DNA from 3 places in the Gordonia sp. YC-XJ4 genome. Region 1 is predicted to be linked to each of the others. Evidence: riboswitches for the same ligand, from Rfam matches in the RefSeq annotation. Region 1 holds a riboswitch; each other region holds the start of a gene.
The links. A riboswitch is a leader RNA that binds a small molecule or an ion and turns the genes downstream of it on or off. The one in region 1 is predicted to bind S-adenosylmethionine.
Positions count from the first base shown of each region.

Region 1 (2,196 bases):
CCGTCGAGGCTCGCGAGCCCGTCGTCGAGACTGCAACGCAATTCGTGCTCGTGCAGGCCGATCGCCTCGAAGCCGATCTCGGTGATCGCCTCGCAGGCGGCAGCGATGGCGATGGCGCCCAAGACATTCGGCGACCCTGCTTCATGTCGCGCGGCACCGGTGTGCCAGGCGGTGGCCGCGCAGTTCTCGTCGGGGCCGTCGACGACGCTGACCTGCGCCGACGCCCCACCGCCGGCGAGGTAGGGGTCGGCGGCGTCGAGCCAATCCGACCGTCCGATGAGCACTCCCGCGCCGTACGGCGCGTAGACCTTGTGACCGGAGAACACCAGGTAGTCGATACCGTGGCTGACCATCGACACCGGCCGGTGGGCGACGAGCTGGGCTGCGTCGACGAGTATGTGCGCGCCGTGTCGGTGCGCGATGGCGGCGATGCGTCCGATCGGCAGGACCTCCCCGGTGACGTTGGAGGCCGCGGTCACCGCGAGCAACGCCGCGGGCGCCGCCGCGAGTTCGCATTCGAGTGCGACGAGGGTGTCCTCGATGCCCGGGCGCGCGGTCACGATGCGGGCCGTCCCGGAGTCGCGCGAGACCCACGGCAGCAGGTTGGCGTGGTGCTCGATGTCGAGAACCACGACGTCGCCAGGGGTGCAGTGGGCCGCCAGATTGATCGCGTCGGTGGTGTTGCGGGTGAACACGACGGTGTCGTCGGCACGCCCACGCACGAAGCGCCGCACCGTCTCCCGGCACTGCTCGTAGCGACGGGTGGTGACCTGGGACAGATGGCCGGCGCCGCGGTGGACGCTGGCGTACTGGTGCAGCGACGCGGCGACGGCGTCGGCAACCGCGGTCAGGGCGGGGGCGCTCGCCGCATAGTCGAGGTTGGCGTAGGCCACCTCGCTCCCGTCGACGAGCGGCACCTGTTGTCCTGCGCCGACGACCTCGGCGAGCGGCTCGATGGACGACGGATCTGCGCCCACGGTGGCGGCGATCGATGCGGGGGTGACGACAGCAGTCATCGAAAAATCTCCTTGGGAATCCACGCTTGCCGTGTCCGGGTGGTACACGGCCAGGTCGTCACCCGGAGCACCCCACCGCGGAGGAGGGTTGCCGACCAGCGAGCCGGGGCTTGTCACTGGCACTCATGACCTGCACCAAGGGTGGCCTATCACGCGGGAGGGTGTCAATTTTCACTCAGCGTGGGCAAAATCCCGACGCCGTCCGGCGCTAGGTTGGTCGAGTGAGCGGCGAACGTGTGGACGATGAGGGAACGGGGCCTGCTCCGTTCGTGTTGTCGCGCCCGCACGGGGTGGTTCGCGCCGAGGGCGTCGCGCGACGGTTCACCGCGGTCTCCGACGCCGTCGACGCGCTGCGATCCGGTGCGGTGGAGTCGGTGGTCGGTGCGCTCCCGTTCGACCCCGCAGATCCGGCCGCGCTGTTCGCACCCACGCGGCTATATCGGGAACAGGCGCTCGGTGGGCGCGCCCCCGTCCGTCATTCACTGACCCACTTCGTCGAGATCCCCGACGCCCCCACACATCGGGAGCGGGTGCGGCGAGCGGTGGCCGCCATCGACGCCGGCGACCTCGACAAGGTGGTGCTCGCGAGAACCGTTGGTGCGGTGCTCGATTCGACGGTAGAGATCGATGAACTCCTCGGCGCGCTGGCGCACGGCAACTCCGAGCACAATGCGTTCGCGGTCGACAGCGGCCACTCGTGGCTCCTCGGCGCGAGCCCGGAGTTGTTGCTGCACAAGAGTGGCCGCGAGGTGACCTGTCATCCGTATGCAGGTTCGGCTCCACGCTCGTCGGACCCGGACGCCGATCGCGAGGCCCGGGAGAAGCTCGCCGCGTCGGGAAAAGACCATCGCGAGCATGCGTTCGTCGTCGAGCATCTGCGTGAACGGTTGGCGCCGATCAGCGAGGAGCTTTCCGTCGCGACCCGACCTCAATTGCTCTCCACCGGCGAGATGTGGCATCTGGCCACACCGATCCGCGCCCGCCTCGCCGATCCGGATGTCGGCGCACTCGACCTGGCCCTCGCCCTGAGCCCCACCCCGGCGGTGTGCGGGACACCGACCGACGCTGCGGCACAGTTCATTCGGGATCACGAGGAACCCCGCGGACTCTACGCCGGCGCCGTCGGCTGGGCCGACGCGCGTGGCGACGGCGAGTGGATGGTCACCATTCGTTGCCTCGA
Region 1 covers NZ_CM183447.1:5,198,406-5,200,601, forward strand. Annotated here, with positions in the region: gene AC5ZH6_RS23120 (aminotransferase class V-fold PLP-dependent enzyme) at 1-1,016, opposite strand, end outside; SAM riboswitch class IV at 1,034-1,147, opposite strand; gene AC5ZH6_RS23125 (isochorismate synthase) at 1,238-2,196, shown strand, end outside.

Region 2 (2,196 bases), 3.0 Mb from region 1:
CAGTGACCGCACGTCACCGATGTTGGCGACGTGGCTGTGCAGCGTCAACGCCTCGACGAAGCGCTTCCCGGCGTCGACGCCACCGGCGATCTCGAAGCCGATGATCGCGCCCTGCCCCTTGGGCGCGAGCTTCTGACCACGGGAATACCAGGGCGAGGACTGCAGACCGGCGTAGGCCACCGACTCGACCTGAGCGTGATCGGCGAGGTAGGCCGCGACCCGCTGCGCATTGGCGACGTGGCGCTCGACGCGCAGGCTCAGGGTTTCCAGTCCCTGGGCGAGCAAGAAGGCGTTGAACGGCGAGATCGCCGCGCCGGTGTCACGCAGCAACTGCACGCGCGCCTTGAGCGCGTAGGCCGGCGCACCGAGGTCGGCGAACACCGCACCGTGGTAGCTGGGATCGGGGGTGGTGAAGCCGGGGAACAGATCCTGACCATCACGCTGCACCCGCCAATCGAAGGTGCCGCCGTCGACGATGATGCCGCCGATCGCGGTGCCGTGCCCGCCGATGTACTTGGTCGCCGAATGGACGACGATGTCGGCGCCATGGGCCAGGGGGTTCAGCAGGTACGGGGTGGCGACGGTGTTGTCGACGATCAGCGGCACGCCGTTGCGATGGGCGACCTCGGAGATGCCCTCGATGTCGAGAATCTCGTTGTTGGGGTTGGAGATCGACTCGCCGTAGAACGCGCGGGTGTTGTCGCGGACCGCGGCCTGCCACGAATCGAGATCCTCGGGATCCTCGACGAAGCTCACCTCGATGCCGAGCTTGGGCAGCGTGTAGTGGAAGAGGTTGTAGGTCCCGCCGTACAGACGCGGGCTCGACACGACGTGTCCGCCGTTCTCCACGATGTTGAGGATGGCGTAGGTCTCGGCGGCCTGACCGGACGCGACCAGCAGTGCCGCGACACCGCCCTCGAGTGCGGCGACCCGCTGCTCGACGGCGTCCTGGGTGGGGTTCATGATGCGGGTGTAGATGTTGCCCGGCTCGGCGAGGCCGAAGAGGTTGGCCGCGTGGGTGGTGTCGTTGAAGACGTACGACGTGGTCTGGTAGATCGGCAGTGCACGGGCGTTCGTGGCGGCGTCGGCCGACTGGCCCACATGGATCTGCTTGGTCTCGAAACTCCAGTTGTCGGCTGGGTTCTGGGCATCCGTACCGTCGTTGGCTACGTCAGACATGAAAATAGATCACTTTCTGCGGTCGGCAGGGTGTGGTGACCCTGATGGGGTCCGACCTTCGGACCCGCGCTTGCCGGGGATGCTCGTCGCGATCCCACAACCCGGTCATCACCCGGAGCACCCCACCGCGGTTGGAGGGTTGCCGATCAGCGAGCCGGGGCTTGACGCTGATACTCATGACCTGGCGACAAGGATATAACACGGTCGTCGTCGGCTGAGAACCCTCCTGCTCAGCCTGGTTTGCGTGCTGGACAGAAACGGTCCGTGCGGTTCGGGCGCGCGGTAGGTGTCGCCCGGACGGACGAATCGCCGTCCTGATCTCGACCGATCCGCCGGAATCGGCCGCGCCGTCTGCTTACCCTTGCCACGTCACGGTTCCCTCGCCCAAGGACGTGTCCGATGCGGCTCTCACCTTCCTTTGCCTCGCTCCGCGGCAGCGTCTCGACCGGAGTGGTCGGGGCCGCGAGTGTGGCGCTCATCGCGGCCGCATTCTGGGGTCACGGGGTCGCGTCGGCGGAAACGGCGGCGGCGTGCAGTCAACCCGGTCGGGTGTTCATCGTCGGCGGCACGTGGAATTCCGACGGTTCGTATCTCGTCGGGATGGAACAGCGCTACACCGGGCACGGCGCGCACTGGGAGGAGCTGCCGGACAGTCCGTACTCCGGCGCGGGCGCCTACGAGATCGAGCAGGTCCCGTACTCCGCGACCATCTGGCCACTCGGGTCGGTCGGATACAACGCCAGCGAGGCCGAAGGGTCGGCCAACCTGGAGCAGGCCGTCGCCGCGTACCAGCAGCAGTGCGGTGCCGACAAGAAGATCGTCATCGCCGGCTATTCGCAGGGAGCGCGGGTGGCCGGCGACGTTCTCACCGACATCGGTGCGAATCGGCCGGTGACCATGGACGACGGCTCCACCTACGTCATCTCCACCACCGATTCCGACGGTGCGCGCACGGTGTCGGGTGAGCTCTACTCCGATCCGCGGATGTCGGGGACGTTGTGGGGACAGGGGATCGAG
Region 2 covers NZ_CM183447.1:2,009,336-2,011,531, forward strand. Annotated here, with positions in the region: gene AC5ZH6_RS08845 (bifunctional o-acetylhomoserine/o-acetylserine sulfhydrylase) at 1-1,179, opposite strand, end outside; SAM riboswitch class IV at 1,241-1,361, opposite strand; gene AC5ZH6_RS08850 (cutinase family protein) at 1,579-2,196, shown strand, end outside.
Region 2: linked by a shared signal. The riboswitch ahead of AC5ZH6_RS08845 (bifunctional o-acetylhomoserine/o-acetylserine sulfhydrylase) and the one ahead of AC5ZH6_RS23120 (aminotransferase class V-fold PLP-dependent enzyme) in region 1 are both predicted to bind S-adenosylmethionine.

Region 3 (2,196 bases), 2.8 Mb from region 1:
GTAGAACTGGACGATCGAGACGGCGCTGGTGAGGATCACGTACCAGACCGTCGCCACCATCAGCAGTGGGATGATGTCACCGGAATAGGTGCTCGACTGGGTCGAGACCACGCCGAACAGATCGAGTAGCGACACGTAGTAGACCAGCGATGTCGACTTGATCAGCCCGATCAGCAGATTCACATACGACGGCACGATGGACCGCAGAGCCTGCGGCAATGTGATGCGCAGAAAGTGATAACGACGTGGAATGCCCAGTGCGGCAGCGGCTTCGTGTTGGCCCGCGTCAACCGACAGGATGCCGCCGCGCACGATCTCGGCGGCGAACGCCGCCTCGTGGACGGTGATACCGATGACGGCGATCAGGAACGGGGTGGCGAGATCGGCCTCGGAGAAATGAAACAGTCCCGGGCCGAACGGAACACCGATACTCAGACTCTGGTAGAGCGCCCCGAAGTTGAACAGGATGAGGAGCAGTACGATCAGCGGGATCGATCGAAAGAACCAGACGTAACCCCAGCTGACCGCCGCGAGCACGGGATTGTTCGACAGCCGCATCAGCGCCAGGACGATGCCCACGGCCAGGGCGAGCACCGCACTGTACGCTGCGACCTCCAAGGTGACCCCGAGGCCTTCGAGAATGACAGGGCGAAAGAACCAGTACCCGAACCGATCCCATTGGAAGAACGCGTTGGTGGCCAGGCCGTGGACCAACTGCGCACCGACGATGAGCACGATCGCGGCGAGAACCCACCGGCCGGGATGACGCAGGGGCGCAACGCGTTCGGCGACCGGCGGCGTAGTCGTGCCCGCCGACGACGGGTGCGAGTCCCCCGACGGCGCCGGGTGTGGATCGGCACTCGTGGACGGCGATGGGGCGGACATGGCGGCACTCTCCTCCAACCGGGGAACGGGGCACGCGAGGAGAGGCGTGCCCGACGACACCCCGGGCGTATCCCGCGGGTACCGACGACCACGACGGCACGACGACTCCTCACGAAATCGTTGTGGCCGTTTCCATCACGCTTATCGGGACATTCCCGATCCGGTCGTCACCTGGGGCACCCCACCGCGATGCGAGGGTTGCCGGTCAACCAGCCAGGGCTTGTCGTTGACGCTCATGACCGTCTCGTTCACGCTAATACCGCACGCCGCAGCGGTCAGTATTTACATTCGTCGATGAGTGAAAGTCTCGTGGCGTCGGCGTCGGACACCATAGTCGTCTGACGCTGCGTTATTCGTCTGACGCTGCGTTCCTCAGACCTGCGTTCGTCAGACGCTGCGTTCACCGGCCAGGATCGCCTCGAGGCGCCGGTGGATGTGCGGGGAGAGAAAGGGTGTCACGTCGCCGCCGAGCTTGGCGACCTCTTTCACCAGCGAACTCGAGACGTGCGCGAAGCGCGGATCGGTCAGCAGGAACACGGTCTCGACGTCGGCCAGCTCACGATTCATCTGCGCCATCGGAAGCTCGTAGTCGAAGTCCACCGACGAGCGCAGACCCTTGACGATGGAGTGGATCGCGTTCTCTCTGAGATAGTCGACGAGCAGGCCGGTCCACTGATCCACCCGCACATTGGGCAGATCGGCGCAGTCCTCCCGGATCAGTTCGAGCCGCTCCGGGACCGAGAACAGGCCGCGCTTGTTGGGATTGACGACAACGGTGACCACCAGCTCGTCGAAACACGCGGCAGCCCGCTCGACGACGTAACGGTGGCCGCGCGTGAAGGGATCGAAGGAGCCGGGGATCACCGCACTGGTCATACTCTCCAGAACCTACCCGGCCTCCCCGCCGGTGACTCGCGCGACCTGCACCGTGGTGTCGCCGTAGGACTTGTCGGTGACGACCTCCCAGCCGACTGGCCATCTCGTCGTGGCCCGGCGGCCCCGCTCAAGGACCAGTAGGCCACCGTCGGCGAGCCAACCGCCCGCGCCGAGCGCCGCGAGGTCGCCGTGCACCTCGTCGTCGGTGAATGCATAGGGCGGGTCGGAGAAGATCACATCGAAGCGGCCCGTCACACCTACTCGGGCCGGGACGTCCGCTCGGGCCGGGCCGGCCAGGAACGCCGACACCGGTGCGGTGATCACCCGGCCCACCTCGGCGACGCCGAGCGCCCTCAGGTTGGCGGTGACGACAGCGGTGGCGCGACGACGGTTGTCGACGAACACGGCCGAGGACGCGCCACGGGAGAGTGCTTC
Region 3 covers NZ_CM183447.1:2,385,150-2,387,345, reverse strand. Annotated here, with positions in the region: gene AC5ZH6_RS10525 (amino acid ABC transporter permease) at 1-885, opposite strand, end outside; SAM riboswitch class IV at 1,018-1,126, opposite strand; gene coaD (pantetheine-phosphate adenylyltransferase) at 1,273-1,761, opposite strand; gene rsmD (16S rRNA (guanine(966)-N(2))-methyltransferase RsmD) at 1,774-2,196, opposite strand, start outside.
Region 3: linked by a shared signal. The riboswitch ahead of AC5ZH6_RS10525 (amino acid ABC transporter permease) and the one ahead of AC5ZH6_RS23120 (aminotransferase class V-fold PLP-dependent enzyme) in region 1 are both predicted to bind S-adenosylmethionine.